Regions from separate parts of the Bacillus sp. C-3-6 genome, predicted to be linked through region 2. Evidence: predicted binding sites of a transcription regulator. Region 2 holds the regulator's gene; the other holds the start of a gene.
What was found. Region 2 encodes Rex, which represses fermentation and respiration genes when NADH is low (regulators of the CRP and FNR family bind a similar motif). Its sites were predicted from a motif close to TTGTGAAATATTTCACAA; they were not measured.
Positions count from the first base shown of each region.

Region 1 (7,816 bases), 740 kb from region 2:
TTTATTACTGCTTTGCTGACCGAAAGCAATATTATGTCACTTTAAGTAGTGTTATTTTTGGAAAGCTTGCTTGTTTTTCTATTTATTATTTTTGGCAAACAACTGTACCGCGTCCGACTGTCGTTGGAACAGATGTATTTTCTGAACTAGTTCGCTATATTTATAGTATCGATCAACCGGTAAACTGTTTCCCTAGCATTCACGTTCTTACTACATTTGTTATTATGTTAGCTGCCTTTAGACGTAGAGAACAACATGCTTTTGAATATTACATTCTTACCTTCTTCGGTACACTTATTATTTTATCAACGCTATTTACGAAGCAACATGCATTTGTAGACGCCATTTCTGGAATGACACTTGCAAGCATACTTTACTTCGGCGTTCAACTCTTATTGGCCAAAGAATCAATAAGAGTTCCAGTAAAACAAAATCATAGAATGTAACATGACAAAAAAGCAGACTGTGGCTTCTCAGTCTGCTTTTATCTATTATTAAGGAGATTTTCAATTTAAGATTGCGGTACAGTCATATCACCAGAATGAATACGACCTGCTTTTTTAAGAGCAATGTAAAGTATATAAGAAACAGCTACTGGAATGACGATATAAGTAATTACCATCGCCGGGAGAACTTCCCATCCTTCGCTGGAAATTAAATTAATTGGTGCGATAAGAGAACTTAATCCAAGACCTGCAATTTCTTTTCCTGCTTCCAGTTGGAAAATTAATGCGGATACCGGACCGACTATAGCACTGGCGACGACAGTTGGGACGAGAATCATTGGATTTTTAGTGATATTTGGCAACTGTACTTTCGGAGTACAAAGAGCTTGAGCTAATATGCCACCTAAATTGTTTTCTTTTGCTGAGATGACAGAGAATCCGATAAACTGAGCAACGCATCCGGCAAGAGCTGCACCACCTGCAACACCGTCTAAGCTAAGTGCGATCGCTAACGCAGCTGATGAAGCTGGAGAGATAAGTAATAGTCCCCAAACTACTGCAATGACGATAGAAGCGATAAACGGGCTACCAGCTGAGCTATCTTTAATGAACGCTCCAACTGCATTTAAAACAGGAGTAATATTATGAGATAACCAAATACCAACTAAACCAGAACCTAATATGGCCGCAAATGGAACGAGCATCATATCTAAAGCAGTTTTTCCGCTTAAACGTTTACCAATATATACAGCTAAAGTTGCTGTTAATAATGCACCGATTGGCTCACCTGTTTTAATAATTAGACCAGCTTCAGTAATTGAAATGGATCCGGCACCAATCGCTCCGGCTACCATCGCCGAGAAGATTACAAGACCGTTTGCACCGAGCATAAAAGCAATGCCGGCACCAATTGCCGGTGCCATTAGTGATTTTGCAACAACTCCGATTGTAATAAGTAATGGTATATCAACAATTCTTCCTATATTTTCGATCAGTAAACCAATTCCGAGGGATACGAAAATACCTTGTGCGATTCCAGCAGATGCTTTAAATACACGAGACATTATATATTCCTTCATTTGTTTCACCTTCTCCTATAAGTTAGTAACCAATTGTTTTCATATAATCACGTAAAATATCGTTTGATTTTGCGAATCGAGATTCTTCATCCTCTGTTAAATTGAGTTCTACAACTTCTCTTATACCGTCTCTAGTAATAATAGCTGGTACTCCTGTACAAATATCATATTCACCGTACTCACCATCTAAAATGGCTGATACAGCAATGACACGGTGATCATCATTAAAGATTGAACTCGCAATATATGCTAGAGAATTTCCAATCCCGTAATAAGTAGTTCCTTTACGTTTATAAATTTCCCAGCCAGCTTTTGCAGTCTTCTCAACAATTTCATCTAAATCTATTTCACCAAATCGTTCTTTTTGTTCTTCTAAAATTTGCAGAATTGGCTTTCCACCAACAGTTACATGAGACCAAGCAACCATTTGAGAATCACCATGTTCTCCTAATGAATACCCATGAATACTACGAGGATCTACATGTAGCATTTCAGATAAAATTGTTCTTAAGCGAGAAGAATCTAGTGATGTACCAGTACCGATTACGCGATTTCTAGGTAATCCAGATAATTTCCACACTTGATATGTAATAATATCAACTGGGTTCGATGCAAGTAAGAAAATACCATCAAATCCACTTGCCATTACACCACCAACAACACTTTCCATAATCTTCGCACTCGCTCCTAAAGTATCTAAGCGACTTTGCCCTGGTTTTGGTGCTGGTCCTGCTGTAATAATGACAATGTCCATATCTTTGCAGTCTTCATAGCTTCCTGCATATACTTTTGTTCTTGTATTTGTAAAGTTAATGCAATGTGATAAATCCATTGCTTCCCCAACTGCACGTTCATGATTTATATCAATTAATAATAGCTCTTCGCAAATTCCTTGATTCACAATGGAATACGCACAACTTGATCCAACTAATCCAGTACCGATAATTGCAATTTTTCTTGTATGTCTTTTCATAGCAATCTCTCCTAAGTGATCATATAATCTATTTCTTTTGTTCTTTACACTCCTAATTATAGAGGTTCTCACGATAGAAACCATGGATACTTTGTGAAATGTTGATCAAAGTTTTTGTCCTTTTTGTGAATTGTTATATTCCATTTTCGTCATATTTGTTACAACTGGAAAAATATTTATTATGTATTTATTGACATATACAAAAAGAAAACGAACGAATAGATTCGCTCGTTTTCTTTTCCCTATTGTTCCGCACTTAATTGACTTTTTAATTGCTGTACAATCATTGGATTAGCAGGTGCTGCCGGTTTGTAATAACTCTTTTGCTTTGCGTACTCATACATATTACGTTGGCGCGCCTCGTCTTGATTACGAATTTGAATTAACGTTTGATGTAACTGTTCATTATCAGACTGAGCAATATAATTTGCATAGCTTGTTAAACTTGCATTTAATCCTGCTAAATAATCATTTACCATATCTTTTTCATTCATCTTTCTCTTCCTCCTATCCTAGGAAAGTCATTAATTGCTGTTTCGTATTTCGTGCATCTTGCGCATCTTTTTGTAGCATTTGTTTCAGTTGTGGATCTGTACACGTCTGTGCATACTGCTCCAACTTGTTAATAATTGTTGCGTGTCCACCAATTAAATGACGTAAGTTTTCTACTTCAAGCTCTGTTAAATTTTGCATGGAATACTCCTACCTTTCTTCTTTCATTCTCCTTTAGTATTCTGTTCTTTTTAAATCGTATTCATGAAAAAGCTTTCTAAATAATCATTTAAGTAAAAAGAACCTCTAAACGATTAGAGGCTCTTTCTACTTAAATTCCTTTCCGCTTCTTCAATCGCCCGTTGCATTTGCATTAACGGATTTTCAATCATTTTCCCATGTCCTGTCGCCAATAAAGACGGCTTATACTCCAGCAATTTCTGAGCACTCGTTAATGAAACTTCTGCATCCCAAGTCCCAAACATAGAAAACGGAAACAGCCACTTCAACTGTCCTGCTACCGCTACTCCTCCTCTCGTTTGAAATGCATCTCCAACAATGAGTGCATCATTTCTCGTGTCTAAAAATGCCATTGATCCTGGTGTATGACCTGGAGCTCCAATCGCTACAAGAGAACCAACTTTATCTCCCTCTTGAAGAAGAATATCTGGAATCGTATTTATCTTTTTTGACACTCCCACTTTTATTGGTATATTTCGTTCGCCCTCTTGCAGTGCCTTATCTCCTTCAAGTAAACATGCATCTCTTTTTGAAATATAGACCGGAACATCCGGCAGCACTTGTTTTATAGCATCGAGCGCTCCTATATGGTCATCATGCGCATGTGTAATAACGATATTCGTAATCGGTTTTCCTATTTTCCGAGCTGATTGTAAAATCTTCTTTGCACAAAACGGTAAGGCCGCATCAATTAAAGTTAATCCTGTTTCTTCTTCAACGAAGTAACAGTTAATTGGAAATAGACGCGGTAAAAATGCGATTTGATGAACTGTTTCTCCGCTTATTACCTTCATCTTCTTTACCTCCATAAAAAAGAGCTGTTTACACATACATATGTAATACAGCTTTATTCAAGAATTCAGCAATAAAAAAACCAGTAGCCAATCGGCTACTGGTTCTCTTTTATCTATTAAACTGTGTAACGCTCATCTTCTAAAATTTTCGCAGCGATTTCACGTTTCTTCGGAATTACGTTAAGTGGTGTGTGGCGAGTTAATTTACGTAATGATGATAACATCATGCGCAGCATGTCGCCGTTTTCAACTGCGATAAGTGTTTCTTTCGCGTCTGCTTCGATTTCGTTAAATGCTTCTTGGCAGAATACTTCAGTGTATAACACTTTTTGTTTATTCTTTTCAAGACCAGTTGTTTTGATTGCTTTTTCTGTACGAAGAACAGCTGATTCCATTGCGTATAGGTTGCTTACGATGTCAGCGATATTCACAAGAATTTCTTGCTCTTTATCTAATGCTTTACCGTATTTTTGAGCAGCTAATCCAGCTACCATTAAGCCTATTTTCTTCGCATTAGTTACTAAATACTTTTGAAGTGCTAATGGCTCATCGCCTACTTCTTCTGGCATCATCATCATTAACTCTTCTTGTAATTTTTGTGCTTTTTGAAGAAGTGGTAATTCACCTTTCATCGCTTTACGTAAGAACGTACCTGGTACGATTAGGCGGTTAATTTCGTTCGTTCCTTCGAAAATACGGTTAATACGAGAATCGCGGTACATTCTTTCAATCTCGTATTCTGCCATAAATCCGTAACCACCGTGAATTTGAACACCTTCATCTACTGTATAGTCTAATACTTCAGAACCGAATACTTTGTTTAAAGAGCACTCGATTGCATATTCAGCGATAGAAGCTGCTACTGCTTTACCGTCTTTTACTTCTTCTTCAGATAATGTGCTCATGCGGCTTTCGAATAAACCTACTGTACGATATACAGAACTTTCAGCTGCATATGTTTTTGCTGCCATATTCGCAAGTTTCTCTTGAATTAATGGGAAGCGAGCGATTGGTTGCTTGAACTGTTGACGTTGGTTTGCATATTGTGCTGAAATTTCTACTGCACGTTTTGCAGATCCAACTGTACCAACACCTAATTTATAACGACCGATATTTAAAATGTTGAATGCGATAATATGACCTTTACCGATTTCACCAAGTAGGTTTTCTTTCGGTACTAACGCATCTTCTAAAATTAACGTACGAGTTGAAGAACATTTAATACCCATTTTCTTCTCTTCAGGGCTTGTAGATACACCAGCGTATTCTTTCTCTACGATAAATGCTGAGAAATGCTCTCCATCAATTTTTGCATATACAACAAATACGTCAGCGAATGCAGAGTTTGTAATCCACTGTTTTTCACCGTTTAATACATAATGTGTACCTTCTGCATTTAAACGTGCAGTTGTTTTTGCGCCTAATGCGTCAGATCCTGAACCTGGCTCAGTTAATGCGTATGCAGCTAATTTTTCACCAGTTGCAAGTAATGGTAAATACTTTTTCTTTTGCTCTTCGTTACCGAATAATACGATTGGTAAAGATCCGATACCTACGTGAGCACCGTGAGTGATTGCAAAGCCGCCAGCGCGAGAGAATTTCTCTGCGATTAACGCTGAGCTTACTTTATCAAGACCAATCCCACCGTACTCTTCTGGTACGTCAGCGCCTAATAAACCAAGCTCCCCAGCTTCTTTTAAAAGACGAACTGAACGATCAAATTCATGTTGCTCTAAATATTCAAGCTCTGGAAGAACTTCATTTACGATAAAGTCCTCTGTCGTTTTTGCAATCATTTTATGCTCAGATGAAAAATCTTCTGGCGTAAACACTTGATCAATCGTAATCTCATCAACTAAAAAGCTACCGCCTTTAACCGCATTTCCTACTGTTTTTTCCATGAAAATTTCCTCCTTCATATTTTCATGAGCAGCTTCTCTCTTTTTGAAAGAAGCTGGCTCTCCCGTTTATTTTTTATAAACCTTTGTTGCTTCCATTCTTTGCTTTAGCGTCGTCTCGTTCTGAGCGAACTGCTTGCACTTTTTTTATAATCCAGTTCCAGTGGCTAGAACAGTCGGTCGTTTCACCCCTTCCTGTGAGGCAAAAACCGCCTCTTCGTCAGGGCTTCCAACGCCCTCCTGTTCTGAGCGAGCCACCTGCACTTTTTATCTAATCCAGTTCCAGCGGCTAGAATGTTCGGTGGCTTCGCTTCTTCCTACGAGGCAAAGAGCGCCTCTACGTCTGAAGCTCCATCCCCCTCACATTCTGAACAAGCCGCTTCCACTTTTTATAGTAATTCAAATACTCCCGCTGCTCCCATTCCGCCGCCAATACACATTGTTACGATACCGAATTGTTCGTTGCGGCGTTTCATTTCGTGAATAAGAGATAGTGTTAGTTTTGCTCCTGTACAGCCAAGTGGATGTCCAAGTGCGATTGCACCACCGTTTACGTTTACTTTTTCTTCATCTAAACCAAGTTCACGAATAACTTGGATCGATTGAGAAGCAAATGCTTCGTTTAGTTCGAATAAGCCAATATCAGATAGCTCTAAGCCAGCTAGTTTTAACGCTTTTGGAATTGCAGCGATTGGGCCGATTCCCATTACTTCTGGTGGTACGCCAGCTACTGCAAATGAACGGAATTTCGCAAGTGGCTTCATGCCATCGCTCACTGCTTTTTCACGATCCATTAATAGTACAGATGCTGCACCGTCACTCATTTGTGAAGAGTTACCAGCTGTTACAGAACCGCGAACGTTAAATGCTGGACGTAATTTCCCTAAAATGTCTAGCGTCGTCTCTGCTCTTACCCCTTCATCTTGTGCGAAAATGATTGTTTCTTCTTGCAGTTTATTGTTTGAGCCAACCGAGCGTAACGTCACATCTACAGATACTGTTTCATCAGCAAAGTTTCCTGCCGCTAATGCTTTGGCAGCACGTTGATGACTTCTTACTGCAAATGCATCTTGCTCTTCACGAGAAATTCCATATTTCACAGCAACTTGCTCTGCTGTATGTCCCATACCCATATAATATTCCGGAGCCGCTTCTACAAGGCGACTATTCGGACGAACAACGTGTCCCATCATTGGAACTAAACTCATTGATTCCGCTCCGCCTGATAATACAGCTTCAGAGTGACCAAGCATAATGCGCTCTGCTCCGTAAGCGATACTTTGTAAACCAGAAGAACAGTAACGGTTAATTGTAATAGCTGGAACATCGTAAGAAAGTCCTGCTAGTCCGCCGATATTACGAGCCATATTTAAACCTTGTTCTGCTTCTGGCATCGCACAACCGAAAATTAAATCATCGATTGGTCCTTCATAATTTGCACGCTTTAACGTTTCCTTTACTACTAACGCCCCTAGATCGTCAGGACGAACTGTTTTTAATGAACCCCTCTTTGCTTTTCCAATTGGTGTTCTTGCTCCCGCAACAATGACAGCTTCTCTCATGAACGATATCTCCCCTCGTTATTAGTTACGTAATGGCTTTCCTTTTACAAGCATGTGCTGCATTCTTGCTTGTGATTTCATCTCACTTACTAAGCTAATAAATGCTTCACGTTCTACATCTAATAAATACTGCTCATCAACTTCTGTTCCGTACGGCACTTTTCCGCCCGCAATGACATATGCAAGTTTCTTCGCAATGTGAAGATCATGTTCAGAAATGTAACCTGATAAATGCATTGCTTCTGCACCAAGTACAAGAGTTGCATATCCTGTTTCACCAACAACTGGTATCTTTTTACGAATCGGTGCTTTATAACCAGCTTCATATAAAG
Region 1 is NZ_CM137247.1:4,736,122-4,743,937, forward strand. Features, by position in the region: gene ACW0JX_RS24470 (phosphatase PAP2 family protein) at 1-446, shown strand, start outside; gene ACW0JX_RS24475 (PTS transporter subunit IIC) at 512-1,525, opposite strand; gene ACW0JX_RS24480 (L-lactate dehydrogenase) at 1,548-2,498, opposite strand; gene ACW0JX_RS24485 (spore coat protein) at 2,741-2,992, opposite strand; gene ACW0JX_RS24490 (hypothetical protein) at 3,006-3,191, opposite strand; gene ACW0JX_RS24495 (MBL fold metallo-hydrolase) at 3,305-4,024, opposite strand; gene ACW0JX_RS24500 (acyl-CoA dehydrogenase family protein) at 4,141-5,925, opposite strand; gene ACW0JX_RS24505 (acetyl-CoA C-acetyltransferase) at 6,312-7,484, opposite strand; gene ACW0JX_RS24510 (3-hydroxyacyl-CoA dehydrogenase/enoyl-CoA hydratase family protein) at 7,506-7,816, opposite strand, start outside.
Region 1: a site for Rex is predicted at 2,590-2,607, ahead of ACW0JX_RS24480 (L-lactate dehydrogenase). Genes of this name have one in related genera too.

Region 2 (7,816 bases):
TTAAGATGTATGGGTTATCAAGAACTGCTTCCATTTTATCAGAATCAGTAATCATGTAAGGGGATGCATATCCACGATCAAATTGCATACCTTCTACTACGTCTAATTCTGTTGTGAATCCTTTAGACTCTTCTAAAGTAATAACGCCGTCGTTACCAACGCGCTCCATTGCTTCAGCGATTAATTGACCTACTTCTTCGTCAGCTGCAGAAATAGCAGCTACTTGTGCGATAGAAGATTTGCCTTCGATTGGTTTAGAAATCGTTTTTAATTCTTCAATTGCAGCAGTAACAGCTTTTTCGATACCTTTACGAAGACCCATTGGGTTAGCACCAGCTGTTACGTTTTTAAGACCTTCACGAATCATAGCTTGCGCTAATACAGTTGCAGTTGTTGTTCCGTCACCAGCTACATCATTTGTTTTGCTAGCAACTTCTGCTACTAATTTCGCACCCATGTTTTCGAATGCATCTTCTAATTCGATTTCTTTTGCGATTGTTACACCATCATTTGTAATAAGTGGTGAACCAAATTTTTTCTCAAGTACAACGTTACGACCTTTTGGTCCAAGTGTTACTTTTACTGCGTTTGCAAGAGTGTCGACACCGCGAAGCATCGAACGACGTGCTTCTTCACTAAATTTAATATCTTTTGCCATAATAATTGACCCCCTTGGATTTTTTAAGATTTATATAATTAACCGATAACTGCTAAAATGTCACTTTCACGTAAAATCAAGTAGTCTGTACCTTCATATTTCACTTCAGTACCTGCATATTTTGAGAAGATGATAAGATCACCTGCTGCTACCTCTAAAGCAACACGCTCACCATTTTCAAGCACTCGACCAGTACCTACTGCAACAACTTTACCCTCTTGTGGTTTTTCTTTTGCAGTATCTGGTAATACAATACCACTTGCTGTTTTTTCTTCTGCTTGAACAAGCTCAATTACAACGCGATCACCTAATGGCTTTAGCATGAACAATAACCTCCTCATTTTGTATGTAAATTTTATTTATTAGCACTCAAGTCATCCGAGTGCTAACACACTTATAATAATAAATAATCTCAATTTCTTTTGCAAGTAAAAAAATCATAATTTTTTCGCAAATTACTATATAAACTTTCTATATAGAATACTGCCTTTACTATATGAATCGTTGTTTCCCCTACTCGTATGTTACAATATGAAAGACACCCTAAGTTGTTTTCGCTAAACGTACAACTTTTTCCTGTCTCCTACTTTAATTTCAAATACGGATTTACAAAAAAATCATAATTCGAATGAAAGTTTATATCGTAGATAACATATTTACATGTTATCCTACCTCATCTCATACACTAGAGTTAGAAAGGATGGTTAAACTATTTGAAGAAACAATACTGGTGGATTATCGTTACATACATTTTAATGCAGTTATCTGGAATTGTTGGATTACCACTTCTCCTAAAAACAGGACTCTATGATAATAGAGGATTTACCATGGAGGAAAAAGGACAAATCATAACGGGACACTGGGCAATTATTAGCTTCTTTGTTGCATTATGTATCGTACTTTGGTTACTTAGAACAGACATTCGTGACAGGCATTTAGATGCAATGCGCTCTTCTGTTCCAGCTACTATTGGATGGATTTTCATCGGCTTCTTCTTGGCTTTCTTTTCACAAATAGTTGCCGGTATGATCGAGATGCAGCTGCTAGGAATTAAACAAGGTTCAGAAAATACAATGAAACTGATGGAAATTGCAAGAACGACACCTTGGTTCCTTATTGTCGTATCTATAATCGGACCTATCTTGGAAGAAATCGTATTTAGAAAAATTTTATTTGGTACACTTTATAAGAAGTTTAACTTCTTTATTGCAGCTATCATTAGTTCGCTTGTATTTGCAGCAATCCATTTTGATTTTACTCACTTATTGGTATACACTGCTATGGGGCTCGTATTCGCCTTCTTATATGTGAAGACGAAGCGTATTATCGTTCCGATTGCAGCTCATGTTGCGATGAATACATTAGTCGCTATTGGGCAAATTTTTATGAGCAATGAGCAAATTCAAGAAATGATTAAAGAAGCTGAAAAAATGCAAGGCTTTATCGGAGGATTTTTTGTATGAGAAACTCACCATTGTTCATGGCTGCACTATACTTCCTTCTTGGATGTATCTTTACACGCTTCGCCATTACGAACGTAACAGATACAATCTGGAATGTGTGGACAATACTATTTGCAGTTATGGCAACAATTGATTTTAATTTGGCACTTCGCCTTATATTAGTTAAATTCACAAAGAAGAAACAATAATAAAACGCAGAGGTCGCTTCCTCTGCGTTTTATTGTGGATAGTTTTTCAAAAAGTAAACTAATGTTTGTAACTCTACAGCTAAATCAATATGATGAATTCTAATATTCTCTGATACGTTTAATCGTGCTGGTGTGAAATTCAAAATACCATGCACGCTCGTTTCAGCTAATCTATCTGCTACAGCTTGTGCTACTGTAGCCGGTACTGTTAATATTGCCACTTGTATATCATTTGATAATCTCTCTTCTAATTCATCTAAATGGTATACAGGAATGCCCCCGATTTCTGTTCCAACTTTCTCTTCACTAACATCAAATGCCATTTCAATTTTTGTATTATTGTTTTTCGTGAAATTATAATGTAAGAAAGCGGTCCCTAAATTACCTACTCCAATAAGTGCTACACGCGTTATATCATCTTGATCAAGTGTTTCGCGGAAAAATGATAATAAATAATTTACGTTATATCCATATCCCTTTTTCCCTAACGCTCCAAAATACGAAAAATCTCTTCGTATTGTTGCGGAATCTACTTTTACCGCTTCACTCAATTCGGCCGATGAAACACGCTGCTTACCAGAAAGAGATAAGTTTTGGATAAATCGATAGTATAGAGGCAATCTTTTAGCAGTGGCTTGTGGAATCTTTTGCTGATCCATATAACCTCTCCTCTCTTCCTATCTTTATTCATATACTTTAATCAAATACAGAAGTTTAGCACTCATTAAATTCCTTGTATAATAAAGAGAAGAAGTATTCTCTCTTATTTTAAACTATACACTATTTTTAGTATGATTGAGAAATATAAACATGGCAAAGTTAAGAAATTATTTGAGGTGAAAACATTGATTTTATTACAAGTAAATGGACTTTCGAAATTATACGGTGCAGAAACAATTCTTGCAAACATAAAATTGGAAGTACAAACAAAAGATCGTATCGCATTAGTTGGAAGGAATGGAGCTGGAAAATCTACATTATTAAAAATTATCGCTGGTGAGTTATCACATGATGGTGGCGAAATTATAAAACCGAAAGATGTCTCAATCGGGTATTTAGCTCAAAATACCGGCCTAGAAACGTCTTTAACAATTTGGGATGAAATGCTAACCGTCTTTACCCACTTACAGCAAATGGAGACAAAACTTCGAAGGCTTGAGCAAGAAATGGGAAAAGAAGAAAACTTTTCAAACGAAGCTATATATGAAAGATTGTTAGCTGATTATGACCAATTGCAACTCAATTATAAAGATCAAGGTGGATATCAATATGAAGCGGATATTCGCTCCATTTTAAGCGGCCTTGGCTTCCCAGTTGAAACGCACCAGACGACGATTTCTACTTTAAGCGGTGGGCAAAAAACAAGATTAGCTCTTGGGAAATTATTATTAACAAAACCAGACTTACTTATTTTGGACGAGCCTACAAACCATTTAGACATCGAAACATTAACATGGCTTGAGCAATATTTACAAGGTTATCCTGGCGCAATATTAATCGTTTCACATGACCGTTATTTCTTAGACAAACTCGTTACACAAGTATATGAAATTTCGAATAAAGAAAGCAGACGATTTGTTGGTAACTACAGTAAATATTTAGACTTAAAATCAGCATTATATGAGCAAGAAATGAAACGTTACGAAAAACAACAAGATGAAATCGCAAAACTTGAGGACTTCGTTCAAAAGAATATAGCTCGCGCCTCTACAACGAAACGTGCTCAAAGTCGCCGTAAACAACTAGACAGAATGGAATTATTAACGAGACCATTAGGGGATTCTAAGTCAGCATCATTCCACTTCGATATTGAAAAGCAAAGTGGAAATGATGTTTTACAAGTAAAGGATGCAACCATTGGCTATGATGAGGACCCTATAATTGAAAACGTAACTATGCGCTTAACTCGCGGAGATAGTGTTGCTTTAGTTGGTCCAAACGGAATTGGGAAATCCACATTATTAAAATCTATTGTGAATAAGTTACCACTATTAAATGGCGATGTTTCTTTCGGATCAAATGTATCTGTTGGTTATTATGATCAAGAACAAGCAAACTTAACATCTTCTAAACGGGTTTTAAATGAACTATGGGATGAATATCCACTGCAACCTGAAAAAGAAATCCGTACTATACTCGGGAACTTTTTATTTACAGGAGATGATGTACTGAAACCAGTATCTTCCCTTAGTGGTGGACAAAAAGCTCGATTAGCTCTTGCGAAACTTATGATGCAAAAGTCAAATTTATTAATTCTGGATGAGCCTACGAACCACCTTGATTTAAATAGTAAAGAGATTTTAGAGAATGCTTTAATTGATTATCCAGGGACTCTTCTATTTGTCTCACATGACCGCTACTTTATTAACCGTGTAACAACGACTGTGGTTGAGTTATCAACAGAAGGTGCACAGGAATATTTAGGGGATTACGATTACTATGTGGAGAAGAAAAATGAAATGATTGAACGCGCAGCATTTGAACAACAAGAACAGCAAGAAAATCAGGCACCTGTTCAAAAAACTGTAGCTCAAGAAAAATTAAATTATCTCGAAGAAAAAGAGCGTAAACAATTAGAACGTCAACGCACTCGAAAAATTGAAGAACTAGAACAAAACATCGTAAACTTAGAAGAAGAAATTGCTACGTTAGAAGATCAACTTTGCTTACCAGAAATATATGCAGATTATGAAAAAGCGAGTGAAATTACAACTAAAAAACAAACGCTACAAGAACAACTTGAAACGTGTATGGCAGAGTGGGAAGAGCTACATGTATAAGAGTATTTAAATAAGGAAGATGTCTCATCAGTCATGATTTTTGACTATGTGACATCTTTTTTCTTTAAGTACATAAATAATTTTTTGAATATATCAATGGTAACTCGGAATATATCAACCATTTTTCAAATACATCTATCGTAACCCTATATATATATAAACGATTCGACACGAAATATCGATTTACCGACAAGGATTGACAACATCAGCACCCTCTATAATAGAAGGATATTTCAAAATGTTTTTCAGGGATATCTTCTTACTTTTTATTTCCCAAAAAACAATATATTCAAAGGTCAGACTTCATCTAGTTTATCCACAAACTTATACACATATCCACCTTTATAAAATAGCTATCAAAACAACTTTTCCACATTACCCACAACTAACAAAAAAGATATCAACACTTTATATACACAACAAAACCCACATTATCAACAGATAATATGGGTTTTATCCACAAGCTGTGGTTAATTATGTGCATAACTATGCTTCAATATCTAATCCTGGATTCGCATTTAAGGCTAACGTTGCACGCTTGCCTTGTTCATACGCAATTGTCCCTGCCGCTGCAATCATTGCTGCATTATCTGTGCATAAAGATAGCGGTGGAATAATTAGTTCAATGTTTTCTTTTTGTGCAAATTCTTCTTCTAATCGCGCACGAAGTCCTTTATTAGCAGCTACTCCACCAGCAAGAAGTAATTGCTTTACATTATAAGCCTCTGCTGCACGAGCTGCTTTCGTTACAAGTACATCTATTACACTTTCTTGGAAACTTGCCGCTAAATCTTCTGGTTTAATTTCTATACCACGTTGTTTCGCGTTATGCACAGTGTTGATAACTGCTGATTTCAATCCACTAAAGCTAAAATCATATGAATCCGGTTCTAGCCATGCACGAGGCAAATCAATTGTTGGTTCTCCTTCATGTGCAAGACGATCAATATGAGGACCACCTGGATATGGCATAGATAACGTACGAGCTACTTTATCATACGCTTCTCCAGCTGCATCATCTCGCGTTTCACCAATTACTTCAAATGAACCATGTTCTTTCATATAAACAAGTTCTGTATGCCCACCAGATACAACAAGTGATAATAGCGGGAATTGAACTTCTTTTACTAAACGGTTCGCATAAATATGACCAGCAATATGATGAACACCGACTAGCGGAATATCATGTGCAAAAGCTACTGCCTTCGCTGCATTTACCCCAATTAGAAGTGCTCCTACTAAACCAGGCCCTTCTGTTACAGCAATTGCATCAATATCATCAAATGTGATGTTTGCTTCTTTTAAAGCTTCTTCTAACACAACTGTAATTTCTTCTACATGATGACGGGATGCAATCTCTGGTACAACCCCGCCAAAACGTTTATGACTTTCGATTTGTGATGCAACGACATTCGCAATAATTTCCGTTCCATTTTTAACAACCGCTACCGCTGTTTCATCACAGCTTGTTTCAATCCCAAGTATAATCGTATTTTTTTCCATTATATATTCACCCACATTACAAGACCATCTTCCTGATTGTCTGCATAGTATCGTTTACGAATTCCACCATTTTGAAATCCATATTTTTTGTACAACTGCTTTGCTACTTCATTTGATACACGTACTTCAAGCGTCATTGTTTTTACCCCTAGTTCTTTCGCTTCTGAAATAACTGCTTTCAATAAGGCATCTCCTAATTTTTGACCTCGGTATTCTGGCAAAATAGCTATATTTGTTATATGTGATTCATCAATAATTATCCACAATCCACAATATCCGATTACACGACCATCTTTTTCTAACACAATATAATGTGCATGTTCATTCATCGTTAATTCACGGTGAAAGGCATCTGCAGTCCAAGGAGTTGAAAAAGACACTTCTTCAATAGCTACAATTTGAGCAATATCATCAAGTTCCATCTTTCTAAATATCATATCCATCTTCTGCAAGGCCCCTACTTGTTTTGACTTTCTAACCACTTTGTTTCAGCTTCAGCTAAACGAAGATAGCTCGGAACAAACGTATGCACATCTTGTTCTTCTTTTTGTAACCCTAAGAATGCTAGCTCACTTGGTCTTGGATTATTTTTAGTAAAAGGAGCGAATACAGCTTGATCACCTAAATGTTCTATAATTATTTCTTTATGCAATTTAACATCATTACCGATAAATAAAACAGGCTGTCCTTTATCTTTTAACATTTGCAACCAGTCCACAATAAGAATAATTCGGTCTTCTTCTATTGAAGTTAACTGCTCTCCTTCATATGTATATAATCCAGTATAGATTTGCCCACGTCTTCCATCAAATAAAGGACAAATTAATCCATTAAAGTTAGCACCGTTTGCAGCTACTACCTCTAAACTTGATACACCTACAATTGGTATTTGAAGTGACCAAGCTAATGTTTTTGCCGCTGTCACGCCTATGCGAACACCTGTATATGATCCAGGTCCAGCAGCTACTACGATTTTAGTTAATTCCTTCGGTTTTACACCACATTCTTTTAACAGTTGCTCTACAGCTGGCATAAGACGTACAGAATGGTTTTTCGTCAAATTTGTAATAATTTCCCCAATCACGTTTCCTTCCTCAATAAGGGATACACCCATTACGTAATTTGAAGTATCAATTGCTAGTACTTTCATCTTGTAATAGCTCCTCACATAATCTAATATAGCGATCTCCAATTGGCTCGAGTATAATTTTTCTTGCGTCATCT
Region 2 is NZ_CM137247.1:249,515-257,330, reverse strand. Features, by position in the region: gene groL (chaperonin GroEL) at 1-658, opposite strand, end outside; gene groES (co-chaperone GroES) at 697-981, opposite strand; gene ACW0JX_RS01495 (CPBP family intramembrane glutamic endopeptidase) at 1,372-2,121, shown strand; gene ACW0JX_RS01490 (YdiK family protein) at 2,118-2,309, shown strand; gene ACW0JX_RS01485 (redox-sensing transcriptional repressor Rex) at 2,339-2,968, opposite strand; gene ACW0JX_RS01480 (ABC-F family ATP-binding cassette domain-containing protein) at 3,155-5,089, shown strand; gene tsaD (tRNA (adenosine(37)-N6)-threonylcarbamoyltransferase complex transferase subunit TsaD) at 5,576-6,592, opposite strand; gene rimI (ribosomal protein S18-alanine N-acetyltransferase) at 6,592-7,035, opposite strand; gene tsaB (tRNA (adenosine(37)-N6)-threonylcarbamoyltransferase complex dimerization subunit type 1 TsaB) at 7,050-7,742, opposite strand; gene tsaE (tRNA (adenosine(37)-N6)-threonylcarbamoyltransferase complex ATPase subunit type 1 TsaE) at 7,723-7,816, opposite strand, start outside.